4 regions of the Streptomyces sp. NPDC046915 genome follow, and region 2 is predicted to be linked to each of the others. Evidence: riboswitches for the same ligand, from Rfam matches in the RefSeq annotation. Region 2 holds a riboswitch; each other region holds the start of a gene.
What was found. A riboswitch is a leader RNA that binds a small molecule or an ion and turns the genes downstream of it on or off. The one in region 2 is predicted to bind cyclic di-AMP.

Region 1 (7,294 bases), on a different contig from region 2:
TCCCGGTCGGTGCGACCCTCGGCAAGGAGTGGATCTTCAAGAAGGTCTACTCGTCCATGGACCGGGTGCTGGTCCACTCGGCGAGCTTCGGCTCCAACGCGCAGGCCATGGCGGCCGGCCTCGCCGTGCTGTCGGTCATGGAGAACGAGCAGATCGTCGCCAACGCCCGTGCGACCGGCGAGCAGCTGAAGAACCGGCTCGCCGCGCTGACCGGCAAGTACGAGCTGCTCGCCGACGTCCGCGGCCGGGGCCTGATGATCGGCATCGAGTTCGGCAGGCCGAGCTCGCTGAAGCTGCGCAGCCGCTGGACCATGCTCCAGGCCGCCCGCAAGGGCCTGTTCGCGCAGATGGTGGTCGTCCCGCTGCTCCAGCGGCACCGGATCCTCACCCAGGTCTCCGGCGACCACCTGGAGGTGATCAAGCTGATCCCGCCGCTGGTCATCGGCGAGCGGGAGGTGGACCGGTTCGTCGACGCCTTCACCGCCGTGATGGACGACGCGCACAGCGGCGGCGGCCTGATGTGGGACTTCGGCAAGACACTGATCAAGCAGGCGGTGGCCAACCGCTGAAGCCGGCCGGCCTCGGCCTCCTGCCGCCTTTGCCTCTGAGGCAAAAATTTTGCCAGTGAGGCAATTTTCCGGCTGAATGGAGGCATGAACGCCTCAGATGCCGCGCCGCCGGCGGGCCAGGGCGACGACCTGCCCGCCGTGGCGCCGCAGCTACGCGCCCTGCGCCGGCGCAACGGCCTCACCCTGGAGGCCGCGGCCCGCGCCGCCGGCCTCTCGCCCGCCCACCTCTCCCGGCTGGAGACCGGCGGGCGCCAGCCCTCGCTTCCGATGCTGCTCGCGCTCGCCCGTATCTACAGTACGACCGTCTCGGAACTGCTCGGCGAGACCGTCGCCGACCGGGACGCCATCGTGCGTGCCGCCGACATGGAGCCGACCCGGGCGGGCGGCTGGACGTACTTCCAGGCCGGGTCCCCCGGGCGGGGCATGCAGGCGCTGCGCGTCCGGGTGCCGTACGGCACCCAGGGCGACATCGTGCGGGTCCACCCCGGCGAGGAGTGGCTCTACGTCCTGAAGGGCCGCCTCAGACTGCGCCTCGGCGACAGCGCGCACCTGCTCGCGCCCGGCGACAGCGCGCACTTCGACTCGCTGACCCCGCACCGCCTCGCCGCCGAGGACCACGACGGCGTGGAACTGCTGTTCGTCCACACCCTGCTGCAAAGCCCCACGGCCGCACTGTGCCTGGGCCCCTTGACTGGAGAGCTGCCATGAGCGACTACGAGGAGAAGTTCCCCCGCGCCCTGTGGATCCGGCTGATCATCTACATCGCCGTCGGTCACCTCTTCGCCGCGTTCCTCTACCTGCTGTTCGCGGTGGGCGCCAAGAGCTGACCGCCGTCGGCCGCCATCATCCGGCGTCAGCCCCCGTCAGTCGACGAGGCGCTCGCGCAGCCGCTCCCGGGTCCGGGGAGTGAGCCCCAGTCCCTGCTCCAGGTAGGCGTCGGCCCCGCCCCAGGTCTCCTCGATGCTCGTGAAGGCCGCCGCCAGATACTCGGCGCGCGCGTCGAAGAGCGGGCTGAGCAGTCCCATCACCTCGGGGGTGTAGGCGGTGTCCGGGCTGCCGTTGCGGCGCACCCGGTAACGGCGGTGCTTGGCATTGGACTCGAGGTAGTCGGCGACGATCGCCTCGCGCTCCACGCCCACCGCGAGGAGGGTCACGGCGATGGAGATGCCCGCGCGGTCCTTGCCCGCCGCGCAGTGCATCAGCGCGGGGACACTGTCCTCGGCGAGGGCGTGCAGCACCCGGGAGTGCTCGGCCGTGCGCTCCGTCACGATCCTGCGGTACGAGGTGATCATCCGGTTCGCCGCCTTGCCGTCCGCGAGGATGACGCGGAGCTGGTCGAGGTCGCCGTCGCGGACCATCTTCCAGAACTCGGCGCCGTCCGCCGGGTCGCTCAGCGGCAGGTTGACATTGCGCACGCCGGGCAGCCCGACGTCGGGGCCCTCGAGCTTCTTGTCGGCCGCGTTGCGGAAGTCGAAGACCGTGTGCAGGCCCAGGGAGGCGAGGAACGCCGCGTCCTGATCGGTGGCGTGCGCGAGATGACCGCTGCGGAAGAGGACCCCGGACCGCACCCGCCGTCCGTCCGTCGTGGGCAGGCCGCCCACGTCCCGGAAATTGCGTACTCCGGTCAGCTCCGGCTCGGTCGACGGGACCTGCTGCGTCACGTGGGCTCCTTGCGGTCGCTCCCGCCGTCGCGGCTCGCCGGCGGGCACGCTGTCGACGATACGACATCGGTTTTCTCAGGCAATGAGTTGTCCACAGGCGTTGCCTCCGGGGCCGGAAGACCTTGATGATGTTGGTGCGTGAGCGGATCTGTTGACACCTGTGAGGGTTCGATGGTGGACATCGCCGAAAACGGTCGTACGTGGCTCCTGACGGGGCCCACCAGCGGTTACGCGCTGCATCTGACGGAGGCGCACGAACTGCTCCACCTCCACTGGGGCCCGCGCATCGCGCTCGCGGACGCCGAGGCCCTCGCCGTCCGTCCGCTGCCCGGCTACTGGCCCTTCGAGTCCCCGCTCGACGGCCGCGAGGAGTACCCGGTGGAGGGCGGCCCCCGCTTCGTCCGGCCCGCACTGTCCGTGCGCACCGAGGAGCGGCGCGGCACCGAGTGGACCTTCGAGGCGTACGACACCGAGGGCGACGAGCTGCGGCTGCGCTTCAGGGACGGCGGACTGGCCGTCACGCTCCACTACCGGATGCGCGGGGACGTCGTCGAGCGCTGGGTGACCGTCGGCAACGGCGGCGACGCGCGCGTGGAGCTGCTGCGCGCCGACGCCGCCACCTGGACCCTGCCCGACCGGGACGGCTGGCGGCTGTCCCAGCTGCACGGCCGCTGGGCCGCCGAGTCCCGGCTGACCAGCGCCCCGCTCACGTACGGCGACAAAATCATCGGCAGCCGCCGCGGCCACACCGGCCACCAGCACCTGCCCTGGATCGCCCTGGACACCGGCGCCGGCGAGGAGCACGGCGAGGTCTACGGCTGCGCCCTCGGCTGGTCGGGGTCCTGGCGGATCGCGGTCGCCCAGCTCCCCGACGCGCGGGTGCAGATCACCGGCGGCGCCGGTTACGACGACTCGGGTCTGCTGACCCTGGCGCCGGGGGAGTCGTACACCACGCCCGTCTTCGCGGGCCTGTGGAGCGACGGCGGCTTCGGCGGCGCCAGCCGTGCCTGGCACGCCTACCAGCGGGCGTACGTCATCCCGGACGCCGACCGGGACCGGCCCGTGCTGTTCAACTCCTGGGAGGCGACGAACTTCGACATCTCCGAGGAGCAGCAGGCGACCCTCGCCCGGCGGGCGGCTGCGATCGGCGTCGAGCTGTTCGTGGTCGACGACGGCTGGTTCGGCGCCCGCACCAGCGACCGTGCCGGTCTCGGCGACTGGACGCCCAACCCCGACCGCTTCCCGAACGGCCTGGGGACCCTCGCGGACTATGTGCACGCCCTCGGTATGCAGTTCGGCATCTGGGTCGAGCCCGAGATGGTCAACCCGGACAGCGAGCTGTACCGCGCCCACCCCGACTGGGTGCAGTTCCAACCCGGACGGAAGCGGACGGAATTCCGCAATCAGCTCGTCCTCAACCTCGCCCGCGAGGACGTCCAGCAGTACCTCTGGGAGCAGCTCGACGGGCTTCTCTCCAGCGCCCCGGTCGACTATGTGAAGTGGGACTTCAACCGCTGCTTCACCGACGCCGGCTGGCCCGGCGAACCGTACCCGCAGCGACTGTGGGTGGACCATGTCCGTGGCCTGTACGGCCTCCTCGACCGGCTGCGGGCGGCCCACCCGCGCGTCGCCTTCGAGTCCTGCTCGGGCGGTGGCGGCCGGATCGACCTCGGTGTCATGAGCCGTACGGACCAGGTGTGGACCTCCGACAACACCGACCCGCTCGACCGGCTGGCCATCCAGCACGGCTTCAGCCAGATCCATCCCGCGCGGGTCATGGCCGCCTGGGTCACCGACAGCCCGAACACCCAGCTCAACGGCCGGGTCAGCGCCCTGAAGTTCCGCTTCGTGAGCGCCATGGCCGGGGTCCTCGGCGTCGGTGGCGACCTCTCGGAATGGACGGAGGAGGAGCTCGCCGAGGCCCGGGAGTGGGTGGAGCTCTACAAGGAGATCCGCCCGGTCGTGCAGCGCGGCGACCTCCATCGGCTGCGGCCGCCGGAGGGCGGGCTGAGCGCGGTGCAGTACGTCCTCGGGGACGAGACGGTCGTCCTCGCCTGGCTCCAGGCGCAGCGGTACGGCGAGCCGGTCCCCGCGCTGCGGCTGCGCGGCCTCGACCCCACGGCATCGTACGAATGCCGCGAAACGGGCGAAATCCATCGAGGTGCCGTCCTGCTGCACCACGGGCTGCGCACGGGGTTGCGCGGTGACTTCGATGCGGCGGTTCTCCGTCTGCGTCGTATCTGAGTAATCTGCCCGAATGAGGCCCTTCATTACTTTTATTGGAACTAATTCTGAAATAGGGGGTCATGGGGGTCGAGTGGTGAGGAGGGTCATATTGGTGACCGTCCGTTGTGCGTCATGTTCACGTAATCCGCATGGTTTTCCGGCGATTTGACGCGGCGGGGAAGAAGGGAATTCACGGAGGGTGACCGGGAACTCCCGTAACGGATCAAGCGAAACGCGGACAGAGGGAATCTTCTGCTTGTCCCGTCGCGTCCCGCTCGCTTACGTTCGCCACCAATCCGGACGGAACGCCGAATCCTGCCGCCGCCCGGAGCTCGGACACACTCACCCGTGCACGGCAGGAGCGGGGGACCCACCAGGTACGACTGCCTGTCCCGGTCTCCGGGACGGCTAGGGGTGAAGCCGCGCTCCGTGCGCGGCCGGGCAGCTCCAGCCCGAACCCGACAGCTCACCTCGCAGGCGCCGGAGAGGAATTCGCCATGCCCGCGAAGGGTAAGCACCGCCGTCCCAAGAACCGGCGTTTCACCCGCTCCATCGCCGTCGCCGGAACCGGCGGCGCCGCGCTGGCGCTGCCCCTCATGGGGGCCACCGGTGCCCATGCGGCCTCCGCGGCCACCGCGAAGGACTCCGTTTCCGAGAAGGCCGTCCAGGCCGTGCCGGTGGCCGAGAAGAAGGCCGCCGCCGCGCAAGCGGGCGCGCACACCTACACGGTGCGGTCGGGCGACTGGCTCGCGAAGATCGCCGACGAGCAGAACGTCCGCGGCGGCTGGCACCGGCTCTACGCGGACAACCGCGAGGCAGTCGGCAGCGACCCCTCGCTGATCCACCCCGGCCTGAAGCTGACCCTCGGCGAGAAGGCCGCCGGGACCGGCACGAGCGCCAAGTCCGCCGCCCCGAAGAAGACTTCGTCCGCCTCGCACGCGACCACGCCCCCGGCCTCGCGGTCGGCCACGCGGACCCGGCCGGCGCCCGCCGCCGCGCCGAACGCCGCCACCGGCTTCACCCTCCCGGTGTCGGGCGGCACCGTCGGCACCGGTTACCACGTGCCGGGCGGCATGTGGTCCAGCGGCTACCACACGGGCGTCGACTTCGTCGTCCCGACCGGCACCTCCGTCAAGGCCGTGGGCGCGGGCACGGTCGTCTCCGCCGGCTGGGGCGGCGCCTACGGCAACCAGGTCGTGATCAGGCTCGCCGACGGCTACTACGCGCAGTACGGCCACCTCTCCTCGATCTCCGTCTCGGCCGGGCAGACCGTGGCCGCGGGGCAGCAGATGGGCCTCTCCGGCGCGACCGGCAACGTGACCGGCCCGCACCTGCACTTCGAGATCCGCACCACGCCGAACTACGGCTCGGACGTGGACCCGGTCGGCTACCTCCGCTCGCACGGCGTCGCCGTCGCCTGACGGCACTCGGACCACCGGAGGCCGGACCCCTGATCCCCGGGTCCGGCCTTCGGTGTACCCGGGCGTATTCCCGTCCGGCGCCTTTCGGTGCCGTGGCTTATCTCACCGTCCGTCAACCCCGTATTACGGTCGCGTAGGTCACATCGAAAGGTGAATCATGGGCCGATGTGGCAGACGATTCGAAGAGTGACAACAGATCAGTGATCGGGTCGTACGTGGCGGTGGGGGACAGCTTCACCGAGGGCGTGGGCGACCCCGGCCCCGACGGGGCGTTCGTCGGCTGGGCCGACCGGTTCGCGGTCCTCCTCGCGGACCGGCGGCCCGAGGGCGACTTCAGGTACACGAACCTTGCGGTACGCGGCAGACTGCTCGACCAGATCGTGGCGGACCAGCTCCCGCGCGCCGTCGAACTCGCCCCGGACCTGGTGTCCTTCTGCGCGGGCGGCAACGACATCATCCGGCCCGGCACCGACCCCGACGAGGTGGCCGAGCGCTTCGAGCTGGCGGTGGCACAGCTCACCTCCGTCGCGGGCACCGTCATGGTGACGACCGGCTTCGACACGCGTGGCGTGCCCGTGCTCAAGCATCTGCGCGGCAAGATCGCCACGTACAACGGCCATGTCCGGGCCATCGCCGACCGGTACGGCTGTCCCGTCCTCGACCTGTGGTCCCTCAGGACCGTCCAGGACCGGCGCGCCTGGGACCACGACCGGCTCCACCTCTCGCCCGAGGGGCACACGCGCGTGGCGCTGCGGGCCGGCGAGGTGCTCGGCGTGGAGGTCCCCGCCGACCCGGAGCAGCCCTGGCCGCCGCTCCCGCCCCGGGGCACGCTCGACATCCGCCGCGACGACGTCCACTGGGCCCGCGAGTACCTGGTCCCGTGGATCGGCCGCCGCCTGCGCGGCGAGTCCTCCGGCGACCACGTGACGGCCAAGGGCGCCCTGTCCCCGGACGACATCAGGACGCGGATCGCCTCGGTGGCCTGAGCGGGTTCCCTCCGGGGGTTCGGCGGTGGCGCTGTCCGAAGGCGGTACGGCAGCGGGCTGCGGTGCCGTACGGCCTCCGGGCAGCGCGGTCATGCGCGGGCGGGAGCGATGCCCCGGCCGCCCTGCCGCCGCCCGGTACACCCCGTCGGGGCGTCGCCCGCGCGGAGCGTCACGGCTGCGTCAGATTCTCCCGGTCCAGGCCCAGTTCCCGGGCCAGGGCCTCGTTCACCCATGCCTGGGCGCGGGACCGGGGCACCGCGCCGGCGTAGGACGTCAGCTGGACGGCGAGGCCGTCGAGCAGGGCGGTCAGGCGCAGGGCCGTGGCGGTGGGGTCCGGGCAGTCGAACTCGCCCGCCTCGACGCCCTCGGCGATGACCTCGGCGATCGCCGCCTTCCACTGGCGGTCCAGATCGCGGGTGACCTCCCGCAGG
Region 2 (7,294 bases):
GGGCATCGCCGCGCAGACCTCCATGGCGGCCACCACCTGGCCCGCGCAGAAGACGTACACCGGCCGCGCCTTCGACACCTGCGCCGCGCCCTCCCAGTCCGCGATGAAGGCCTGGCACACCGGGTTCTACGGCGCCGCGGCCGTCTACGTGGGCGGCAAGAACCGCGGTTGCGGCCAGCCCAACCTCACCGCCTCCTGGGTCAAGTACGTCAGCGGTCTCGGCTGGAAGCTCATCCCGCTGTACGTCGGTGCCCAGCCGCCGTGTCAGTCCGGCTCCAACCCGGAGAAGCTGACCACCTCCACCGCCGCCTCCCTCGGCGCCTCCGACGCCTCCGACGCCGTGGCCAAGGCCTCCGCGCTCGGGATGAAGGCGGGCAGCCCGATCTACCTGGACATGGAGTCGTACGACACCACGAACAAGTCGTGCAACGACGCGGTGCTGACGTATGTGCGCGCCTTCGACAAGGGCCTGCACGCCAAGACGTACCGCACCGGTTACTACGGCTTCACCAGCTCCAGCGCCAAGGCCATCGCCACCGCCGCCGACAAGACGGACCTGCCCGGCAACCTCTGGTACGCGCTGTGGGACAAGCAGAACACCACGACCGCGGACTGGCCGTGGGGCTCCACCCAGTTCACGAACCACAGCCGCGCCCACCAGTACATGGTCAACAGCAAGGAGACGTACGGCGGCGTCACGATCACCGTCGACCGTGACGCGTGGGACGCTCCGGTGGCCATCACCGGCTGACCGGCTCCCTCCCGCGCCCTCCCGCATCCTCCCGGGGCACGCGGCGGTGCCCGAAGCGCGCGCGAATCGTTGGTCGAATGGGTTGGCCAGAGCTTGCCCACTGCCTACCATCGATCACCGCAAGACTTTGTGCACCGCCGCACAATCTCCCTTGGAGGTTTCCTTGCACCGCCGCCGTCGCACCGCGCTCGTCCTGTCCGCCGCGATCGCCGCCGCGGCCCCCCTGCTCACCGCGTGCGGAAACGATGCGCACCCCGGCGCGGCGGCCGTCGTCGGCGGCCAGCGGATCACCGTCGCCCAGCTGGAGAGCCGGGTGAACGAGGTGCGCCGGGCGCAGCAGGCCGCGGTGCCCGGCGAGGCGCAGTACCAGCAGGTCCTGGCCTCCACCAGCAGCCTCACCCGCGACACCCTGCACAACATGGTCCTCGACCGGGTGCTGCACCGCGCCGCGCAGGACCAGGGCGTCACGGTCAGCCGCAAGGAGATCCAGCAGATGCGCACCGGCCTGGAGCAGCAGGCGGGCGGGGCGAAGGGGCTGGAGACGACCTGGCTCCAGAAGTACGGCATCGCGCCCGCACGTCTCGACGACAATCTGCGCCTCCAGCTCGAAGCGCAGAAGCTCGCCACCCAGCTCGGCACGGACACCACCCAGCCCGCGTTCTGGAAGGCCCTGTCCACCGCGTCCAAGGAACTCCACGTCGACCTGAACCCGCGCTACGGCACCTGGGACGTGCAGAAGAGCAGCCGGGTCGACGCGAAGACGCCGTGGGTACGGGAGGTCACGGGGAGCGGGACGCAGGAGACGGCGTAGGTCGGGCGGGTGCAGGCCCGGGTCCGAGCCCGGGGCCAAGCCCGGGTCTGGTCCGAGTCCCGTCCGAGTCCGGTCATACGATCCCACCGTCATCCCCGCCCTGTGGACAACGCGCGAGGCCGCCGGTGGGTGTGCGTTACGTTCGAGGCGTGAACACCACCAGCCTCGAAGACGCGCAGGTACCGGGCCCGGACGCCGCCCCCGGCCGGATCGTCCTGCTCACCACCAGCCACCGTGTCGCGCCCGGACTGCTGTCCTGGCCCGCCTGGCAGGCGCTGCGCGGCGCCGACCGCGTGCTGTGCGCGGACGGCGCCCATCCGCAGCTGCCCTATCTGCGCGAGGCCGGGATATCCGTGGACGAGGCCGCCCCGACCGCCCAGGAACTCGTCGACGCCTGCGCCGGCGGCCACACGGTCGTGGTCGTGGCGACGGGCGAGGGCGAGCCGGCCCTCACGGACGGCCTGGCCCGACTCGCCGGCACCGGCCGGGTTTCCATGCCGGAGCTGGAGCTGCTCCCCGCCTCCTACGACCTGCCCGGGGCCCGCCTCCTCGACCTCGTCCAGGTCATGGACCGCATCCGCGCCGAGTGCCCCTGGTCCTCCCGCCAGACCCACGAGGGCCTGGCGAAGTACGGCATCGAGGAGGCGTACGAACTCGTCGAGGCGATCGAGGCCGGCGACCGCGAGGAACTGCGGGAGGAACTGGGCGACGTCCTGCTCCAGGTCGTCTTCCATGCCCGCATAGCCGAGGAGGACGCCGACGAACCCTTCTCCATCGACGACGTGGCCGGCGGCATCGTCGCCAAGCTCATCCACCGCCACCCGCACGTCTTCGGCGACGCGACGGCCGAGACCCCCGAGGAGGTCAAGGAGCACTGGCTGCGGACCAAGGCGGTCGAGAAGCAGCGCACCTCCGTGACCGAGGGCATCCCCCTCGGCCAGCCCGGCCTCGCCCTCGCCGCGAAGCTGTCCTCCCGGGTACGCATCGCGGGCCTGGACGTACCCCTGCCCCAGGGCGAGGGCATCGGCTACGACCTCCTGGCCCTCGCGACCCGGGCCGAGGCGGACGGCGTCGACCCGGAGGCGGCACTGAGAGCGGCGGCGCGGGCCTACCGGGACGCGATACGGGCCGCCGAGGGCGTGGCGGGGCAGGACCTGTCCGGCGGACAGCCATAGCCCCCGAGGCACGCGCCGGAAACCCGGATACCGTCAAGGGGTGACCAACCAGCCCCACCTCCAGCCCCACCCCCAGGCAGCCCCCGGCGCGCCCGCCCCGGACCTCTTCACCTGGGAGTTCGCGAGCGACCCCTACCCGGCCTACGCCTGGCTCCGGGAGCACGCGCCCGTGCGGCGGACGAAGTTGCCCAGCGGGGTGGAGGCCTGGCTGGTCACCCGGTACGCCGACGCCAAGCAGGCGCTGGCCGACCCGCGGCTGTCGAAGAACCCGGCGCACCACGACGAGCCCGCGCACGCCAAGGGCAAGACGGGGATCCCGGGGGAGCGCAAGGCCGAGCTGATGACGCATCTGCTCAACATCGACCCGCCGGACCACACCCGGCTGCGCCGACTCGTCAGCAAGGCGTTCACGCCTCGCCGCGTCGCCGAGTTCGCCTCGCGCGTGCAGGAGCTGACGGACCATCTCATCGACGGGTTCGCCGCGAAGGGCTCCGCCGATCTCATCCATGAGTTCGCCTTCCCGCTCCCCATCTACGCCATCTGCGACATGCTCGGCGTCCCGCGCGAGGACCAGGACGACTTCCGGGACTGGGCGGGGATGATGATCCGGCACGGCGGAGGCCCGCGCGGCGGGGTCGCACGGTCGGTGAAGAAGATGCGGGGCTACCTCGCCGAGCTGATCCACAAGAAACGCGAGGCGCTCCCGGCCGAACCGGCGCCCGGCGAGGACCTCATCTCCGGTCTCATCCGCTCCTCCGACCACGGCGAGCACCTCACCGAGAACGAGGCCGCCGCCATGGCGTTCATCCTCCTGTTCGCCGGGTTCGAGACGACGGTCAATCTCATCGGCAACGGCACGTACGCCCTCCTCACCCACCCCGGGCAGCGGCAGCGGCTTCAGGAGTCCCTCGCGCGCGGAGAACGGCAGCTGCTGGAGACCGGCGTCGAGGAACTCCTGCGCTACGACGGCCCGGTGGAGCTCGCCACCTGGCGGTTCGCCACCCGGCCGCTCACCGTCGGCGGGCAGGACATCGCACCCGGCGACCCCGTCCTCGTCGTACTCGCCGCCGCGGACCGGGACCCCGAGCGGTTCGCCGACCCGGACGTCCTCGACCTCGCACGGCGTGACAATCAGCACCTCGGTTACGGCCACGGCATCCACTACTGCCTCGGCGCCCCGCTCGCCCGGCTGGAGGGCCAGACCGCGCTCGCCACCCTCCTCACCCGTCTTCCCGACCTCCGACTCGCGGTGGAACCAGCCGATTTGCGGTGGCGTGGGGGGCTCATCATGCGTGGACTGCGTACCTTGCCCGTGGAGTTCACGACCGTCCGGTAATCGACCGGTAAGCGGGAGGGCGGACGGCGCCTTCACAAAAAAGTGACCGACGTTCAACTCTGTGATCTTCACGTGATCTGCGCGGCATTAACTTGTGACAAGTGATCGTCTGCCGATACGTTCACTCGTCAGCGCGGCGCCTCACCGCAGTCGCCGCGCCGGTACTGCTGTCTTGGGAAAGGTCACCGCATGCTCTCCGGGAACGGTCGCCACCGACGCCCCCGTCAGGCTCCGGCCCTCCTCGTCGCGGCCGGAGTGACCGGCTCCGCCATCGCCATCCCGTTGCTCGGCGCATCCGCGGCCAACGCGGCCGACGGGACCACGTGGGACAAGGTGGCCGAGTGCGAGAGCGGCGGCTCGTGGAGCGCCGACTCGGGCAACGGCTACTACGGCGGCCTCCAGATGTCCCAGGGCGACTGGGACAAGTACGGCGGCCTCGACTACGCCTCCACGCCGGACCAGGCCAGCCGTTCGCAGCAGATCTCGGTCGCCGAGAAGATCCTCGCCGACCAGGGCACCAAGCCCTGGGCCACCTGCGCCCTGCTCTCCGGCCTCACGTCGAACTCCGGTTCGGTGGACGTCGACACGGGCGTCGGCGGGTCCGGATCATCCGGTTCCGACAATTCCTCCCATTCGTCGAATTCATCTGATTCATCCGATTCGAAGGATTCCAAGGGGTCCCAGGGGTCCGAGGATTCCTCGAAGTCTTCGTCTGATTCGTCGGAGTCGTCCGATTCCGGCCCCTCGCTGGACGCCTCGTCCTCGCCGAGCCCGGGTGTCGATGCCGGCTCCAAGGGTTCGGATGATTCCGCCAAGTCGGACAAGTCGGCATCTTCCGGCTCCGGGAAGTCCGAGGGCAGCGGCAGCTCGGCCACGGTGTCTCCTGACGCCGATGAATCGGACGATTCGTGGCAGACCGGGGGTTCTTGGAGCCTTGTGGACACCGGGGTGGCCAGCAGTGGTCGTCACCGGGGCGACAATGCGGACGAAACCGTGACAAGCGGTCAGACCGCCACCACCTCCGGCCGGCACGCCGCAGGCGGCTACACCGTCCGCGACGGTGACACTCTCGCCTCCATCGCCGACTCCCTTGGCCTCGAGGGCGGATGGCGGGCGCTCTATGCCGCGAACAAGGGCGACATCGGAAGCGACCCGAACAACATCGCCCCCGGTCAGACCCTGGAACTCAGTGCCGAAACGGGTGCAAAGTAGCGGGAGTTGACGCCCCGTTTTGGGCTTGTTGTCCGCTTTGCTGAAAGTGTGGGATGAGTCTCAGAAGCCCTGATCGTCTTTGAATTTCCGCGGATCGCGTGTCTACGGTCATGACCGCTCGTCAACGCGAGCCCCGGCCGCCGCAACGCCGAATCCTGCCAGCGGCTGCCCGGGAACAGTCGTCGCGTCAAGCGCCGTAGGCAGGAGCGGGGGACCCAAGGTAAGCGCCGGGCCCGGAGGTCGAAAGACCACCGGGGACGGCTAGGGGTGAAGCCGCGCCTCGCACGAGAACCACGCGAGGTGCGGCCGGGCAACTCAACCGGCCCGAACCCGACAGCTCACCTCGCAGGCGTCGGTGAGGGGATCGATCCATGCTGTTTTCCGGCAAGGGCAAGCACCGTCGTCCGTCCAAGGCCGTCCGCGCCATCGCTGTCGCCGGTGTCACCGGCGCCGCCGTCGCCGCCCCGCTGATGGCGGCCGGCAACGCCTCCGCCGCCACCGCCTCCGAGTGGGACGCGGTCGCCCAGTGCGAGTCCGGCGGCAACTGGTCCATCAACACCGGCAACGGCTACTACGGCGGTCTCCAGTTCTCCGCCTCCACCTGGGCCGCGTACGGCGGCACGCAGTACGCCTCCCAGGCCAACCAGGCCTCCAAGGCCCAGCAGATAGCCGTCGCCGAGAAGGTCCTCGCCGCGCAGGGCAAGGGTGCCTGGCCGGTCTGCGGCAAGGGCCTGTCCGGCGCCGCCTACACCGGTTCGAGCAGCGGCTCCTCCAGCTCCTCCAACTCCTCCAGCTCTGCCGGCACCACCACCCGCTCGGCCGACCAGCAGGCCGCCACCCGCTCCTCGGAGCGTCCGGCCGCCAAGAAGACCGTCACCACCCCGACCGGCAAGACGGTCAAGAAGGGCGACGGCGAGTACAAGGTCGTCAAGGGCGACACCCTCAGCTCGATCGCCGAGAAGCACCACGTCGCCGGCGGCTGGCAGAAGCTGTTCCAGCTGAACAAGGACATCGTCGACGACGCCAACGTCATCTACCCGGGCCAGCAGCTGCACCTGAAGTGACACCTGGCTGGTAGTACGACCACAGCGCCCTCATATCCGTGGCCTCCATGATGGAGGCCACGTGAGGGTCACCCCCCCGTCCCCCACGGGGTCCCCCGCTCCGGTGCGTGTTCCCCCGTACGCACCGGAGCGGGGTTTCTTTTTTCTTCCCGCCCTTTGTTCCGTTGGGGAACAATGTGTACCGTCGCCGTGTCCACGGGGCGGTCGGTCGGCTGCCGATGGCCCGGGGACGGTTAGGCTCTAGTCGCAAGGCCCAGCCGCAAGGCACACAGCCCCGCACTTTCAGCGTCACATCCAAGAAGGAGATGCTCGTGCCGTCCATCGACGTCGTCGTAGCCCGGGAAATCCTGGACTCCCGAGGCAATCCCACGGTCGAGGTCGAGGTCGGCCTCGACGACGGCAGCACGGGTCGTGCCGCCGTCCCGTCCGGCGCCTCCACGGGCGCCTTCGAGGCCATCGAGCTCCGCGACGGTGACCCCAACCGCTACCTGGGCAAGGGCGTCGAGAAGGCCGTCCTCGCCGTCATCGAGCAGATCGGCCCGGAGCTGGTCGGCTACGACGCCACCGAGCAGCGCCTGATCGACCAGGCGATGTTCGACCTGGACGCCACCGACAACAAGGGCTCCCTCGGCGCCAACGCCATCCTCGGCGTCTCGCTCGCCGTGGCCCACGCCGCCTCCGAGGCCAGCGACCTCCCCCTCTTCCGCTACCTGGGCGGCCCGAACGCGCACCTGCTGCCGGTGCCGATGATGAACATCCTGAACGGCGGCTCGCACGCCGACTCCAACGTGGACATCCAGGAGTTCATGATCGCCCCGATCGGCGCGGAGTCCTTCTCCGAGGCGCTGCGCTGGGGTGCCGAGGTCTACCACACCCTGAAGAAGGTCCTGAAGTCCAAGGGCCTGTCCACCGGTCTCGGCGACGAGGGCGGCTTCGCCCCGAACC
Region 3 (7,294 bases), on a different contig from region 2:
TCACCCGCGCGGCCCCGCTCGCCCGTTTCCCGTACCAGAACCGCTGAGCGCCGCCGCCGTGGCAGGCCGCCCCTAGGCCGTGATGTCCTTCGTCGTGAACCGTGCCCAGGCCGCCGAGCCGAACACCGCGGCGTACAGGGCCTGGAGACCGAGGTTCTTCACCAGGTCGTCCCAGTAGACCGGGTCGCGCATCAGATCGGCGAAGGACAGCCAGTAGTGGGAGAAGAAGTACGGCTGCAACGCGTGCAGTTGAGGTATCTGGTCGAGGATCTGGACGGTGATGAGCAGGCCGACCGTGGTCGCCATCGCCGCGATCCCGCTGTTCGTCAGCGTGGAGACGAACAGGCCGAGCGCCGCGACCCCGACCAGTGACGCGGCGACGGCCAGGGCGATCAGCAGGGCGCGGCCGAGGCCGTCGGCGAAACTGATCTGGGTGCCCGAGATGGTCGTCAGGTCGCCGAGCGGGAAGAGCAGCGCGCCCGTCAGGAGGGCGGAGACGGCGACCACGAAGGTGGCGACCAGGCAGAAGGCCATGACCGTCGCGTACTTGGTGAGCAGCAGGCGGGTGCGGCCGGCCGGGGCGACCAGAAGGTAGCGCAGGGTTCCGGCGTTGGCCTCGCCCGCGATGGAGTCGCCCGCCACCACGCCGATCGCCATCGGCAGGAAGAACGGGAGCGTCGCCGCCAGCGCCGTGAACACCAGGAACAGACCGTTGTTGGTGATCTGCGCGATGAACGCCGGGCCCTCGCCCCCGCCGCCCCGGCCGCCCGCCGACGAGCCGCCCCGGGTCTCGATCTTCACCGAGACCCCGACCAGCACCGGCACCGCGGCCAGCACACCGAGCAGCGCGAGCGTGCGCCAGCGCCGGAAGGTGACGGTCAGTTCGTTGCGCAGCAGGCCGAAGGTCCACAGCGGGGTGGGACGGCGTACGGCCACTGCCTCAGCCTGCGACATCGAAGCCCTCCCCCGTCAGCGCCACGAACGCGTCCTCCAGCGAGGCCCGCTCCACTCCGAAGCCGCGCACCCGCACCCCGGCCGTCACCAGCGCCGCGTTCAGCTCGGCGAGGTCACGGTCGGGCGGCTCGCCGCTCACCCGGTCCTCGGCGACGACGACGTCCGCGACCCCCTGCTCCTTCAGCACCCGGGCCGCCTCACCCGGATCCGGCGTGGTGACGACGAGCAGCCCGCGTGCCCCGGCCGCCAGGTCGGCCACCGGGCCCTGGGTGATCAGTCGGCCCTGGGCCATCACCGCCACATGGGTGCACACCTGCTCGATCTCGTCGAGGAGGTGGGAGGAGAGGAACACGGTCGTGCCGTCCGAGGCCAACTCCCGCACCAGCGCCCGGATCTCCCGCATGCCCTGCGGGTCGAGCCCGTTGGTCGGCTCGTCCAGCACGAGCAGCCTGCGCGGCTGGAGCAGTGCGGCGGCCAGACCCAGGCGCTGCTTCATGCCCAGGGAGTAGGCCTTCGCCTTCTTGCCCGCGGCGGCCGTCAGACCCACCCGGTCCAGTGCGGCCGTGACGCGGGCGCGCCGGGTGCGCGGGTCGGCGGTCGGGTCGGCCGCGTCGTACCGCAGCAGGTTGTCGCGGCCGGAGAGGAAGCCGTACAGGGCCGGTCCCTCGATGAGGGCGCCGACCTGCGGGAGCACGGTGCGCGCGGCCCGGGGTATGGGACGCCCCAGGACGCGCGCCGTGCCGGAGGTCGGCGCGATCAGGCCCATCAGCATGCGGATGGTGGTGGTCTTCCCGGAGCCGTTCGGACCGAGGAAGCCGAAGACGCTGCCCGCCGGGACGGTCAGGTCGAGACCGTCGACGGCGAGCTGTCCGCCGCGGTAGCGCTTGGTGAGCGCACGGGTGTGGATGACGCTGTCATCCGCGTCCCGCGCGGCCGGCTCCGTGGCGGACGGTTCGTCCATCGGCTCCCCTGCTTCGTCATACGTACGCAGGTACGTACGTACGTGCTGTGCGGCCGGCGGCTGCCGTGCCGCGTCTGTCTACCGTGCCGCGTCGGCCGCCTTCACCAGCGCGTTCTTGGTCACGGTGCCGACGTAGACCTTGCCGTCGTCCGTGATCAGGGCGTTGACCAGGCGGGTGGAGAACACCGTGCCCTTGCCGAACTTGCCGGTCACATGGTCGCCGAGCGAGCCGAGGAAGCCGCCCATGTCGCCGCCGCCCGCACCGGAGGGCAGGCCGCCCTTGCTGCCGGAGTCGAAGGTGGCGATCGAGTTCCAGCCCTTGCCGAGGACGTCGAAGCCGTCACGGCCCTTGGCGAGGTCCTTCCCGGACTTCGGGGCACTCTCCCGGGGCGCCTTGGCCGCCTCGTCCCCCTGGGTGACCTTCGCGCCCTTCGGCGGGGTGAAGTCGAAGGTCGAGGCGGCCGGCTTGGCGAAGCTGACCTGGGTGAAGCCCGCGTCCACGACGGCGGCGCCACCGCTTGCCGGGGTCAGGGTGAACTTCAGCGGCATCCCGGTCCTGGCGTCCACGGCGATGCTGATCGCGCCCACCGTGGTGCTCGACTGCTTGGGCTTGATGAGCAGCTTGTAGGCGTCCCGGCCGGCGACCTGGACGGTGCCGTCGACGGTCACGGACGTGGTGTCGTCGACGGACTTCAGGGCCTCGTCGGCGAAGTCCTTCGGCGTGGCGGGGGTCTTCTCCCGCTGCCGCTCGCCGTTCTGGTCCGCGGTGCCGTGGTACACCTCGTTGGACTTGCTGTCGTAGCCCCAGACGTCCTTGCCGTCGTGGATGAGGCTGTACTCGGCGGCGCTCTCGATCAGCGAGACCTTCTGGCGGTCGGGTCCGTCGGCCGCCACGCGCAGCGTGTGACTGCCCGAGAGCAGTTCGGTGAGCTTGGATTTCGGGTCGGCCGACGAGCCGTCGCCGCCCTTGTTCGCCCCGGACAGCAGGCCGCTCTCCAGGCCGCCGAGGTTCGGCAGCCCGAGGTTGGTGCTGAACCGCACCGTGCCGGACATCTGCTGCACGTCCGACGCGGCGATCTTGTTTATGAGCTGTTGTGCGCTGATCTTCGGCAGGTCGGGGTCACCGGAGTCGGCGAGCGCCGGGACCAGCCCGATGGTCGCCGCCGCCACCCCCACCACCGCGACCGGTACGACGTACCGGGCCGCCTTGCGGCGTCCGGCGGCCATGTCGGTGTCGGCCATGCTGTCGTCGGACGTGGTGTCGTCGGATCCGTACGGTGCCATGTGTGCCTTACCTCCGTCGTCGGCGGCGGCTGCCCTCACCCTCGTAAACCCTGAGCCGCCATTCTCACCCGAATCGGTGAGGAGTGGTGATTTCCGTGGTTTCCATCTCACCAAATCGGCCGTGAGGATGCGTCAGACCCGGGAGGCAACTCGATGTACGCCTCCGGTATGACACGGGGAGGCGGGATGTCCTCCGACCCGTAGGGGTCATGCCGGTGTCTTTACCAGCCCGTCCGGGGGTGCCCCCCTCTGGGGGAGTTTGAGGACGAGGCCGTTCAGGCCGAAGGGGGGTCTGGGGGCGCAGCCCCCAGCGTGGCCCAGGCAAACGCCGGGCACCTACCCAGCCCGGTGCACCACCGCGTCGCACAGCTGCAGAAGTGCCGCCTTGGCGTCACACTCCCGCAGCGGCGCCAGCGCCGCCCGCGCGTCCTCCGCGTAGCGCACGGTGTCCCGGCGTGCCTGCTCCAGCGCGGGGTGGGCGCGCAGCGCGGCCAGCGCCTCGGCGTGCCGGGCGTCGTCGGTCAGGTCGGAGTCGAGCAGGTCGCACAGGGCGATGTCCTCGGCCAGCCCCAGCCGGGCCGCCCGCTCCCTGAGACGCAGCACGGGCAGGGTGGGGATGCCCTCGCGCAGGTCGGTGCCCGGGGTCTTGCCGGACTCGTGGGAGTCGGAGGCGATGTCCAGTACGTCGTCGGCGAGCTGGAAGGCGACGCCGAGCCGCTCGCCGTACTGGGTCAGTACGTCCACCACGGTCTCGTCGGCCCCGGACATCATGGCGCCGAAGCGGCAGGAGACCGCCACCAGCGAGCCGGTCTTGCCGCCGAGGACGTCCAGGTAGTGCTCGACCGGGTCGCGGCCGTCCTGCGGCCCCGCCGTCTCCAGGATCTGCCCGGTGACCAGCCGCTCGAACGCCAGGGCCTGCACCCGTACGGCCTCGGGGCCGAGGTCGGCGAGGATCTGGGAGGCGCGGGCGAAGAGGAAGTCGCCGGTGAGGACGGCGACGGAGTTGCCCCAGCGGGTGTTCGCGCTGTCCACTCCGCGGCGCACCGCGGCCTCGTCCATGACGTCGTCGTGGTAGAGCGTCGCGAGGTGGGTGAGCTCGACGACGACGGCCGAGGGCACGATTCCCGGCGCGTACGGGTCCCCGAACTGTGACGCGAGCATCACGAGCAGCGGCCGGAACCGCTTCCCGCCCGCGCGCACGAGGTGCTGGGCGGCCCCGGTGATGAAGGGGACCTCACTCTTGGTGGCTTCGAGCAGTCCCTCCTCGACAGCCGCCAATCCGGCCTGGACATCGGCTTCCAGAGCCTGGTCCCGCACGCTAAGCCCGAACGGCCCGACGACGGTCACGAGGGGTCTCCTGTCTGCTGGTGCCTGCTGGCGATTACACGGTTTGTCGATAGGTCGCTGCCCTCACTCAAGTCAGCGTATCCGGTCAGCTTTCGATCACCGAGGGCGCCCACTGTTACAGGCCGGGCGCTATCGGATCACGCCCGTTATGTTTTCGATCGGCCGATAAGCACAGATATTTATCGACTTACCCGGAAGTACGACATGACTGCGCCGCTTGGAGCAGTTCGCCTTCCGCTCCCACGCTCGATGCGCTACCCAAAGCGGCGCCCTTCATGTCCTATTTGCCGTGATTGCTATTCCGTGAATTGGGTCACGTCGGCCGAACGGAGCACCCCACCGTCCGGCACGGGCACACCGCTTGGCGCCATTGGCCAGTTGAGGGTTGGCAGACGCAAAGGATCAAGCGCCTCATACGCCTCACAACAAGGTCAACTAGGACTTTGTGTGAATCCGCCGCTTGTTCAGGACATGTGCTCTCGCATACGTTCCCGGCCGTCGGGCGGAACGCCGAATCCTGCCGCCGCCCGTCACACCCATCGACGAACTCATTCACGGCAGGAGCGGGGGACCCAGGTTTGCCGCCGGTCCGGGCGACACCCGTCGTCCCGGAACGGCTCGGGGTGAAGCCGCACCGCCTTCGGGCGGCGCGGCCGGGCACCTCCCAGCCCGAACCCGACAGCTCACCTCGCAGGCGACGGAGAGGAACTTCGACATGTCTGCTGCCGCTCAGCACCGTGCCCCCTTCGCCCGCCTCGCCCGCAGGCTCGCCGTCGCCGGCACCGGCGCCGCCGTGCTCGCCCTCCCGCTGATCGGTGCGACCAGCGCCTCCGCGGCCACCACCACGAGCGCCCCCAAGGCCGCCCCCGCGGCCGCCACCACGCTCCCGTACGCCAACAACCTCGACGGCTGGATCCGCGAGTCGCTCGCGATCATGGCGCAGAAGGGCATCCCGGGCACGTACAACGGCATCTACCGCAACGTGATCCGCGAGTCGTCGGGCAACCCGGTGGCCATCAACCTCTGGGACTCCAACGCGGCCGCGGGCATCCCGTCCAAGGGCCTGCTCCAGGTCATCGACCCCACGTTCGCCAGCTACCACGTGGCCGGCACCTCGTACAACATCTACGACCCGGTCGCGAACATCACGGCCGCCTGCAACTACGCCGCCCACCGGTACGGCTCGATCGACAACGTGTTCGGCGCGTACTGACCGCTCCGCTCCCCTGAGGGAACGAGCCCCGCTCGAACGGGCCCCGGCTCAGGGGAAGAGTCCTTCGAGGACGACGGCGATGCCGTCGTCCTCGTTCGACGAGGTGACCTCGTCGGCCACCGCCTTCAGCTCGGGGTGGGCGTTGGCCATCGCCACACCGTGGGCGGCCCACTCGAACATCGGGATGTCGTTGGGCATGTCCCCGAAGGCGATGGCCCGTTCGGCGCTCAGCCCGAGGTGGTCGGCGGCCAGCGCCAGCCCGGTCGCCTTGTTGACGCCGCACGGCTGGAGCTCGACGGTTCCCGGCCCCGACATGGTGACCGTCGCCAGCGATCCCACGGCCGCGCGGGCCGTGGCGGCCAACTCGTCGTCCGACAGGGCGTGATGCCGCAGCAGGACCTTGCTGATCGGCTCGCACCACAGGTCGTCGCGCCGCCGGACCCGTACGGCGGGCAGCGTGGGGTGGGGCATCAGATAGCCGGGCTCGATGAGCGTGAGCCCGTCCACCCCGTTCTGGTCGACGGCCGCGTACACCTCCCCCACCTCGGCCTCGATCTTGCCGAGCGCGGTCTCCGCCAGTTCCCGGTCCAGGGTGACCGACCACAGCAGGCGGTGGGCGCCGGCGTCGTACACCTGCGCACCCTGTCCGCACACCGCGAGCCCCGTGCAGCCGAGGTCGTCGAGCAGCGGCCGCACCCGCGGCGCCGGGCGCCCGGTCACCACGAGGTGCCGGGCACCCGCTCTCCCGGCCCGGGCGAGGGCGGCGAGGGAGCGGTCGGAGAGCGTGTCGTCGCCACGCAGGAGCGTTCCGTCGAGATCGGTCGCGACGAGCGAGTACGCAGGGGAGATCGGGGAGGAATACGCGGGGGGTGCGGCCATGATCAGAGAATACGGACACCGCACCCCCACGACTCACCGCTGTTTCCAGCCCCAAGTGGCGCCCGTGGGCTCCTTGGTGGCGATCTCGAGACCTGTGGCGCAGCCCGTCAGCCGTGTGCCGCCGCGAGGTGCTTGGCCAGGCGCGGCGAGGCGAACTCGGTGCCGCAGACGAAGCGCATCACCGGGCCGTACGACGACGCCGCCGGGAGGCCGGTGAAGTACAGACCGGGGACGGATGAGACGTAGCCCGCACCCAGGCGGGGCGTGCCCCGGCTCACCGTGAGCCGGGTGCGCAGCTCATGGCCGAGGAAGTCCATGGCCGCGATGTCCACGCGGTAGCCGGTGGCCGCGATGACGTGGTCGGCGGCGACCTGGACGGTCTGCCCGGCGTGGGTGCGGACGGTGAGGACCGGGCTGCCGTCGGAGACGTCCGCGCCGGCCAACCGCTCGACCTCCTTCACCTCGACCTTCCCCTCGAAGCGGTCGCGCAGCCACCAGGCGCCGAGCGGGCCCAGGACCCGGCGGACCAGGTAGTGGCGGGTGCGGGCCGGGAGGTAGCGGTAGGGGTGCGGGTAGTAGCTCAGCGCCCAGAGGGACCAGGCGCGGCCGAAGGGCGACTCGGGGCGCAGCTTCGGCTGGTTCCAGGGCGGGGCCCC
Region 4 (7,294 bases), on a different contig from region 2:
CGCCGCGCTCCGCCGCACCGTCACCGTCGTGATCATCGGCTCCGTGATGTCGGTGCTCGACATGACGATCGTCAACGTCGCGATGCGCGGCCTCTCGGAGTCCTTCGGCGCGCCGCTGGAGACGATCCAGTGGACCGCCACCGCGTACACGCTGGCACTCGCCGCGGTCATCCCCACCTCGGGGTGGGCGATGGGCCGGATCGGCGCCAAGCGCACCTACCTGACCGCCCTCGCCCTGTTCACCCTCGGTTCGCTGCTCGCCGCCTGCGCCTGGGACGCCCGCAGCCTCATCGCCTTCCGCGCGGTGCAGGGACTCGGCGGCGGGCTGCTCATGCCCGTCGGGATGGCGATGGTGATGCGGGTCGCGGACCGCGCCCGGCTGGGCCGGGCCATGGGGCTGCTCGGGCTGCCCATCCTGGTCGGCCCCGCGGCCGGGCCGGTCCTCGGCGGCCGGCTCGTCGACGTGGCCTCCTGGCACTGGATCTTCCTGGTGAACCTGCCCGTCGGCGCGCTGGCCCTGATCCTCGCCGGGAAACTGCTCCCGCGGGACCGGCCCGTGCGGGCATCCGCACCACCCGGACTGGACGTCCCGGGCCTGCTGACGCTCTCCCCGGGGCTCGCGCTGCTGCTGTTCGGGCTCGCCCGGGGCGGTGAGCGGGGTGAGTTCACCGCGCCCGGCGCGTTCGCGCCCGCGCTCGCCGGTGCCGTGCTCGTCGCCGCCTTCGTACGACGTGCGCTCACCGCCCGTGCCCCGCTGCTCGACCTGCGGCTGCTGCGCGACCGTACGTTCGCCGCCGGGGCCGCCACGCTCGCGCTGTTCGGCTGCGGCTACTTCGGGTCGATGCTGCTCGGGCCGCTGTACTGGCAGCAGGAGCGGGGCATGACCGCGACGGCCGCCGGGCTGCTGGCCGCACCGGTCGGGCTGGCCGTCGGCACGGCGATGCAGGTCGCCGCGCGGCTGGTCGACCGGGTGTCGCCGCGGCGGCTGATCGCGGCGGGGGTCGTGGTGGGCGCGCTCGGGATGGCGCTGGGGGCGCTCCAGGTCGGTCAGGAGGGGGTGGCGCCCTGGCGGGTGGTCTGCTCGGCCGCGGTGATGGGCGTCGGCTCCGGCATGGTGCTGATGCCGACGATGACGACCGCGACCCGCGAGCTGCCCGGCGACCGGGTGGCCGCCGCCAGCACCGCGCTGAGCATCAACTCCCAGGTGTGGGCCTCGGTGGGCACCGCGCTGCTGTCGGTGGTGCTGGGCACGGTGGGCGCGGACCCGGCGGGGTTCCGGATCGCGTACGCGGTCGCGGCGGGGCTGCTGGCCCTGGCCCTGCTGCCCGCGGTGCTGCTTCCGGGGCGGCTCAGCCCACGCTGAGTTCCGTCAGCTCCGCGAGCGGCAGCGTGTGCTGGGTCTGGAGCACCTTCGCCCGCAGGTAGCGCACGTTGTGGGCGGTGGTGAAGACGCCCGTGGGCACCCGGTCGCGGACGACGAGGCCCAGGCCGCGCAGCTGGTCGGCCTTGTCGGGGTTGTTGGAGAGCAGGTCCAGCTCCTCGATGCCGAGGGCGCGGAGCATCTGGCCGGCCGACGTGTAGTCGCGGGCGTCCTCCGGCAGGCCGAGGGCGGCGTTGGCCTCGTAGGTGTCCAGGCCCTGGTCCTGGAGGGCGTACGCGTCGAGCTTGTTGTAGAGGCCGATGCCGCGGCCCTCCTGGCGGAGGTAGAGCAGGACGCCACCGCGGTCGGCGATGCGCTCGACCGCCTCGCGCAGCTGGGGGCCGCAGTCGCAGCGGGCCGAGCCGAAGACGTCCCCGGTCAGGCACTCGGAGTGCAGGCGGACCAGCGGGACGGTGCCGGGGTCGGGGCGGCCGAGGACGACGGCCACGTGCTCCTGGCCGTCGGTCAGGCCGTGGAAGGTGACCAGTTCGGCGTCGACGCTGTAGCCGTCGTGGAAGCGCAGCGGTACCCGGACGCGGGCGCGCGGGGTGGCGGCGGGGGTGTCGGGCATGCGGGTCTCCGGGGTTCAAGGAGTTTCAGATTTGAAGCAGTTGCCGGGAACCCTACCCCATGCTTTAAATTTGAAGCAACGGATTCGCGGATCTCGTGCGGAGATCACGAACAGGACTTCGGCGACCGGCGCCGCCACGGCACGTCGTCCGGCGCGGACCCCGCCTCCTCGCCCTGGAGCGCGTCGGCGACCGAGCTGAAGATCTCCTCCAGCTGCCGTACCTGTTCGGGGCTGAGGCGGTCGAAGAGGGAGGCCCGTACGGTCGCCACGTGACACGGTGCCGCACGTTCCAGGACGGCCATCCCCTCGTCGGTCAGCGCGGCGATGCTGCCCCGCTTGTCGGACGGGCACCCCTCACGCCGTACCAGGCCGTCCTTCTCCAGCCGGGTCACGGCGTAGGTCAGCCGGCTCCGGGTGATCTTCGACCTCTCCGCGAGGTCGGTCATGCGCAGACTGTGTTCCGGCGCCTCGGAGAGGTTGGCCAGGATGGAGTAGTACAGGTGCGGCATGCCGGTGTCCTGCTGGAGCTGCCGGTCGATCGCGTCCTCCAGGAGCAGGCTGCCGGCGATGTACGCGCGCCAGGCGCGCTGTTCCTCGGGGGTGAGCCAGCGGGTCGTCATGCCACCAGTGTAGGTTTGTTTCAAACTTGAACCAAGACCCCGGGTCCGCCGAGTCCGGCCCTGCCCCGCCTCCCGAAGAGAGCGCGTCGATGCCCCGTCCGTACGTCCTGCTGTCCGCCGCCGTCTCCCTCGACGGCTACCTCGACGACACCGGCCCCGACCGGCTGCTGCTGTCCGGCCCGGCCGACTTCGACCGGGTCGACGAGGTACGGGCGTCCGTCGACGCGATCCTGGTCGGCGCCGGCACCATCCGCGCCGACAACCCGAGGCTGCTGGTCAACTCGGCCGAGCGACGGGCGGCCCGGCTCGCCGCCGGACGGGCGGAGTACCCCCTCAAGGTCACCGTCAGCGGCTCCGGCGACCTGGACCCGGACGCGAACTTCTGGCACACCGGTGGCGAGAAGGTCCTCTACACGACCGACCAGGGCGCCGAGCGGGCCCGCACCCTGGGCATCGCGGCCGACGTCGTCCCGCTGGGCGCGGATCTGGACTGGCCCGCACTGCTCGAACACTTGTACGCAGTGCGCGGGGTGCGCCGCCTGATGGTCGAGGGCGGCGGCATCATCCACACCCAGCTGCTGCGGCAGGGCCTCGCCGACGAGCTCCAGCTCGTCCTGGCCCCCCTCCTCGTCGGCGACCCGGACGCCCCCCGACTCTTCGGGCCCGGGGGCTACCAGGCCGGGCGGCTGCGGCTGCTGGAGACGCGCCGTATCGAGGACGTCGTCCTGATGCGCTACGAGCCGACCGCGCCCGGCACCGGCCCGGCGGCCCTCGCGGCCGACCGCCACTGGCTGCGGATCGCCTGCGAGCTGGCCGCGCTGTGCCCGCCCTCGGAGACGGCGTTCAGCGTCGGAGCGGTGGTGGTGGCCACCGACGGTACGGAACTCGCGCGCGGCCACTCACGCGAGGGGGACGATCCCGTGGTCCACGCGGAGGAGGCGGCGCTGGCCAAGATCCGGCCCGACGACCCGCGGCTGGCCGGCGCCACGGTGTACAGCAGCCTCGAACCCTGCGCCCGGCGGGCCTCCCGGCCGGCGCCGTGCGCCCGGCTGATCCTCGACGCGGGGGTACGCCGGGTGGTCACAGCCTGGCGGGAGCCGGACACGTTCGTCACCGACGCAGACGGGAGCGGGCTGCTGGCGGCCGCGGGTGTGGACGTGGTCGTCCTGCCCGAGTACGAGGAGGCCGCGAAGGCGCCGAACCGGCACCTGCCGGGCTGATCGAAAAGGAGTGTGCGAGTGGTCCCGCGGATGACGTACACTGGTGACACAACGACGCGGGGTGGAGCAGCTCGGTAGCTCGCTGGGCTCATAACCCAGAGGTCGCAGGTTCAAATCCTGTCCCCGCTACTGAAGGCTCAGGGCCGGAATCCAGTACACGGATTCCGGCCCTGAGTGTTTTCCCGGTCCTGAGCGCTTCCTGATCCCGATATCACGCACAGTCATGCACCGGGCGCCCTCCGCTTTGCATATGGGTAACCATCAAAACGTCTGTGACTGCTGAGGTGCCCCGCGCCCGGCTCAACTCGCCCGTTTTTCACCGGTCATCGCCCATAAGTTCTCCTGTGAAAACCATAATGATCAAGCCGAACGGCTTGGAAACTGACAGGTAGGTCTATTAACGTTCGATAACGCAGCGCGGTCGTCCCAGCCGTCACCCGCGACGGCTCCGTGCGCACATGCCGAATCCCGAAAGGGAACCGGGGAACCACCACCTTGGGGTGAATCACGCGAACACCGCCGTGAACTGCTTGAGTTCACGACTGGTATACGCGCGTAGGAGACCTTCCTGCTCCGAACCCGTCAGCTAACCCGGTAGGCGTTACGGAAGGAAGGAGCACGCCCGCGTGGCGTCCAACCCGCCTGCCCCCACAGCCCCGTTCGTGCCGAGCCAGCGCACCGAGACCTTCGGCTACGGCGAGTACCGCACCGACGAGGGCCCCTGGGAGGAGTGGAATCCCACCGAGGACTCCCTCGCCCCGGTACGCGGCCGGCACCGCGTCAGCAAGCAGCGCGGCGGCGGGCTCGCCCGCAGCTCCACCGTTCTGGGCGTCGGCGTGATAGCCGCCGTCGGCGCGGGCGGCATGGCCAGCGCCAACACCGGCAAGCCGCCGGTCCACATCTCCATGCCCGACCTGCCCTCCGTCGGCTCCCTGCTGGGCGACGACGCCGACGGCGCCAAGGCCACCGAGGCCAGCCTGGCCCACGTCGGCGTGGCAACCGCCGACAGCGACCAGGGCGGCACCGACGCCGGCGAGGCCCTGCGCAACCGGATCATGGCGCAGGCCGAGCAGCAGAAGAGCCAGGTCGACGGCAAGGCGACCGCCGCCGCCGTGGCCGCCGCGGAGAAGCAGTCCACCGCCGCGGCCGCCAAGGCGGAGAAGGAAGCCGCCACCGAGGCCGCCGCCGCCAAGGACAAGGCCGAGGCCGTCGCCAAGAAGCAGGCTGAGGCCGACCGCCTCGCCGCCCTGGCCAAGCAGTACACGCTGCCGACCTCCTCGTACACGATCACCGGCACCTTCGGGCAGCCCGGTGCCATGTGGTCCTCCGGCTACCACACCGGCCTGGACTTCGCGGCGCCGACCGGCACGCTCATCAAGGCCATCCACAGCGGCACGATCACCGAGGCGGGCTGGGCCGGCGCCTACGGCTACCGCACCATCCTCACCCTCGACGACGGCACCGAGCTGTGGTTCTGCCACCAGTCCTCGATCAACGTGAAGGTCGGCCAGAAGGTCAGCACCGGTGAGGTCATCGGCCGCGTCGGCGCCACCGGCAACGTCACCGGCCCGCACGTGCACCTCGAGGTCCACCCCGGCGGCCAGGCCACCGGCATCGACCCGATGGCATGGCTGCACAGCAAGGGCCTCACCCCCTGACGCGCCTCTCCGTTCCCCGGCAGCCCTGACGACACCCCCCCGACGTCAGGGCTGCCGGTCCGTCGCGGAATGCGCACCGCCGCCGCGGTGGTTGGATCAAGACATGGCTTCTCTTCGTAAACTCGGCAATTCCGATCTCGAGGTCTTCCCGCTCGCCCTCGGCGGCAACGTCTTCGGCTGGACCGCCGACGAGGCGCAGTCCTTCGCCGTCCTGGACGCCTACACGGCCGCCGGCGGCAACTTCGTCGACACCGCCGACTCCTACTCGGCGTGGGTCGAGGGCAACGAGGGCGGCGAATCGGAGACCGTCATCGGCAACTGGCTGAAGTCCCGTGGCAACCGCTCCGACGTCGTCATCGCGACCAAGGTCAGCCAGCACCCGAAGTACCAGGGCCTGACCGCCGGCAACATCAAAGCCGCGGCCGACGCCTCCCTGCGCCGCCTCGGCACCGACCACATCGACCTGTACTACACCCACTTCGACAAGACCGAGGTCCCGGTCGAGGAGATCATCGGGGCGCTCGACGAGCTCGTCCGGTCGGGCAAGGTGCGCTACATCGCCGCCTCCAACATCACGGCCGAGCGCCTCCAGGCGTCCCTCGACTTCTCCGAGCGCGAGGGCCTCGCCCGGTACGTGGCACTTCAGCCGCACTACAACCTCGTCTCGCGCGACACCTACGAGGGGCCGCTGCGGGACGTGACCGCCCGCGCCGGCCTCGCGGTCGTGCCGTACTACTCACTCGCCTCGGGCTTCCTCACGGGCAAGTACCGGTCCGGTACGACCGTGGACAGCGCGCGGGCCGGCGGTGCGGCGAAGCACCTCCGGACCGAGCGGGGGCAGAAGGTCCTGACGGCCCTGGACGAGATCGCCGCCGCGCACGACACCGCCGTGGCCTCCGTGGCCCTCGCCTGGCTCGCCGCCCGGCCGACGGTGGCGGCCCCCCTCGCCTCGGCCCGCACGGTGGACCAGCTGCCGGCGCTGCTCGGGGCGGCCGAGCTGGAACTCACCGGGGACGAGCTGGCGAGGCTCACCGAGGCGTCGGCGTAACCCGTCCCGCCTTCCCGCCAGTGCCGGGGCACTAGGTCCGGTACGGGTTGTGGGCGGTGTACGGCACCGCCGGATACCCGTAGCCGGGCCCGGGTCCGGGGCCGTGCACATAGCCGTACGCGCCCTGCACCCCGTACACCGGCCAGGGCGTCGGAACCACCGGAGCCGACGCCCGCGCGGCGTACTCCAGCGCGGGCCGCGCGAGCTGCCGCCTGTTCCACAGCTCGGCCAGCAGCTCCCGCTCCCGGACGACGAAGTCGGCCCCCGCCCGCCCGCGCCGCCCCCGGTGCCGCAGGAACGCCAGCGAGGTCGCGTACGCCTCGTACTGCGCCACCGCCCGCGCGGCCGGCTTGCCCCCGTGATGGCGGGCGTAGTCACGGGCCATCCGCCGGGCCCGCATCGAGCCCAGTGCGAACGGCTCGCCCGGCCCCAGCCACCCGGCGAGCACGTACGCCGGAAGCTCCTCCCGCACGGTCCGCAGCTCCCGCTGGCGCGTCCAGATCACCAGCCAGGTCAGCAGCCCGAACGCGGGCAGCATGAAGGTCCCGTACACGGCGAAGAAGCCGTACTCGCCGAAGGCGGAGGAGCCGTTCCACAGCGCGTGCATGCCCATCGCGAGCAGCAGCCCGCCCAGCGGCACCAGCACGCGCCGCACATGCTGCCGGTCGGCGGACAGGGCGGCGATGCCGAAGCCGATGCCGGTCATGACGGTGAACAGGGGGTGCGCGAACGGGGACATGATGACGCGCACGAAGAA

Region 1: linked by a shared signal. The riboswitch ahead of ABZ915_RS41915 (LysM peptidoglycan-binding domain-containing M23 family metallopeptidase) and the one ahead of ABZ915_RS38780 (transglycosylase family protein) in region 2 are both predicted to bind cyclic di-AMP.
Region 3: linked by a shared signal. The riboswitch ahead of ABZ915_RS35825 (transglycosylase SLT domain-containing protein) and the one ahead of ABZ915_RS38780 (transglycosylase family protein) in region 2 are both predicted to bind cyclic di-AMP.
Region 4: linked by a shared signal. The riboswitch ahead of ABZ915_RS11330 (M23 family metallopeptidase) and the one ahead of ABZ915_RS38780 (transglycosylase family protein) in region 2 are both predicted to bind cyclic di-AMP.

Annotation. Positions count from the first base shown of each region.
Region 1 is NZ_JBEYXB010000026.1:96,734-104,027, reverse strand. Features, by position in the region: gene ABZ915_RS41940 (aspartate aminotransferase family protein) at 1-569, shown strand, start outside; gene ABZ915_RS41935 (XRE family transcriptional regulator) at 654-1,277, shown strand; gene ABZ915_RS41930 (DUF6126 family protein) at 1,274-1,396, shown strand; gene ABZ915_RS41925 (tyrosine-protein phosphatase) at 1,433-2,230, opposite strand; gene ABZ915_RS41920 (alpha-galactosidase) at 2,402-4,474, shown strand; cyclic di-AMP (ydaO/yuaA leader) riboswitch at 4,790-4,949, shown strand; gene ABZ915_RS41915 (LysM peptidoglycan-binding domain-containing M23 family metallopeptidase) at 4,954-5,877, shown strand; gene ABZ915_RS41910 (SGNH/GDSL hydrolase family protein) at 6,078-6,863, shown strand; gene ABZ915_RS41905 (TetR/AcrR family transcriptional regulator) at 7,033-7,294, opposite strand, start outside.
Region 2 is NZ_JBEYXB010000021.1:92,818-100,111, forward strand. Features, by position in the region: gene ABZ915_RS38755 (glycoside hydrolase domain-containing protein) at 1-751, shown strand, start outside; gene ABZ915_RS38760 (SurA N-terminal domain-containing protein) at 915-1,562, shown strand; gene ABZ915_RS38765 (nucleoside triphosphate pyrophosphohydrolase) at 1,712-2,737, shown strand; gene ABZ915_RS38770 (cytochrome P450) at 2,778-4,073, shown strand; gene ABZ915_RS38775 (transglycosylase family protein) at 4,263-5,285, shown strand; cyclic di-AMP (ydaO/yuaA leader) riboswitch at 5,468-5,652, shown strand; gene ABZ915_RS38780 (transglycosylase family protein) at 5,657-6,349, shown strand; gene eno (phosphopyruvate hydratase) at 6,655-7,294, shown strand, end outside.
Region 3 is NZ_JBEYXB010000018.1:5,291-12,584, forward strand. Features, by position in the region: gene ABZ915_RS35800 (NAD(P)H-dependent oxidoreductase) at 1-47, shown strand, start outside; gene ABZ915_RS35805 (ABC transporter permease) at 73-954, opposite strand; gene ABZ915_RS35810 (ABC transporter ATP-binding protein) at 941-1,915, opposite strand; gene ABZ915_RS35815 (outer-membrane lipoprotein carrier protein LolA) at 1,994-3,199, opposite strand; gene ABZ915_RS35820 (polyprenyl synthetase family protein) at 3,536-4,546, opposite strand; cyclic di-AMP (ydaO/yuaA leader) riboswitch at 5,077-5,256, shown strand; gene ABZ915_RS35825 (transglycosylase SLT domain-containing protein) at 5,262-5,759, shown strand; gene ABZ915_RS35830 (HAD family hydrolase) at 5,808-6,638, opposite strand; gene ABZ915_RS35835 (NAD(P)-binding domain-containing protein) at 6,746-7,294, opposite strand, start outside.
Region 4 is NZ_JBEYXB010000003.1:670,892-678,185, forward strand. Features, by position in the region: gene ABZ915_RS11305 (DHA2 family efflux MFS transporter permease subunit) at 1-1,363, shown strand, start outside; gene ribA (GTP cyclohydrolase II) at 1,350-1,991, opposite strand; gene ABZ915_RS11315 (MarR family transcriptional regulator) at 2,096-2,611, opposite strand; gene ABZ915_RS11320 (dihydrofolate reductase family protein) at 2,701-3,831, shown strand; tRNA gene ABZ915_RS11325 (tRNA-Met) at 3,887-3,960, shown strand; cyclic di-AMP (ydaO/yuaA leader) riboswitch at 4,281-4,447, shown strand; gene ABZ915_RS11330 (M23 family metallopeptidase) at 4,458-5,489, shown strand; gene ABZ915_RS11335 (aldo/keto reductase) at 5,593-6,537, shown strand; gene ABZ915_RS11340 (PrsW family intramembrane metalloprotease) at 6,569-7,294, opposite strand, start outside.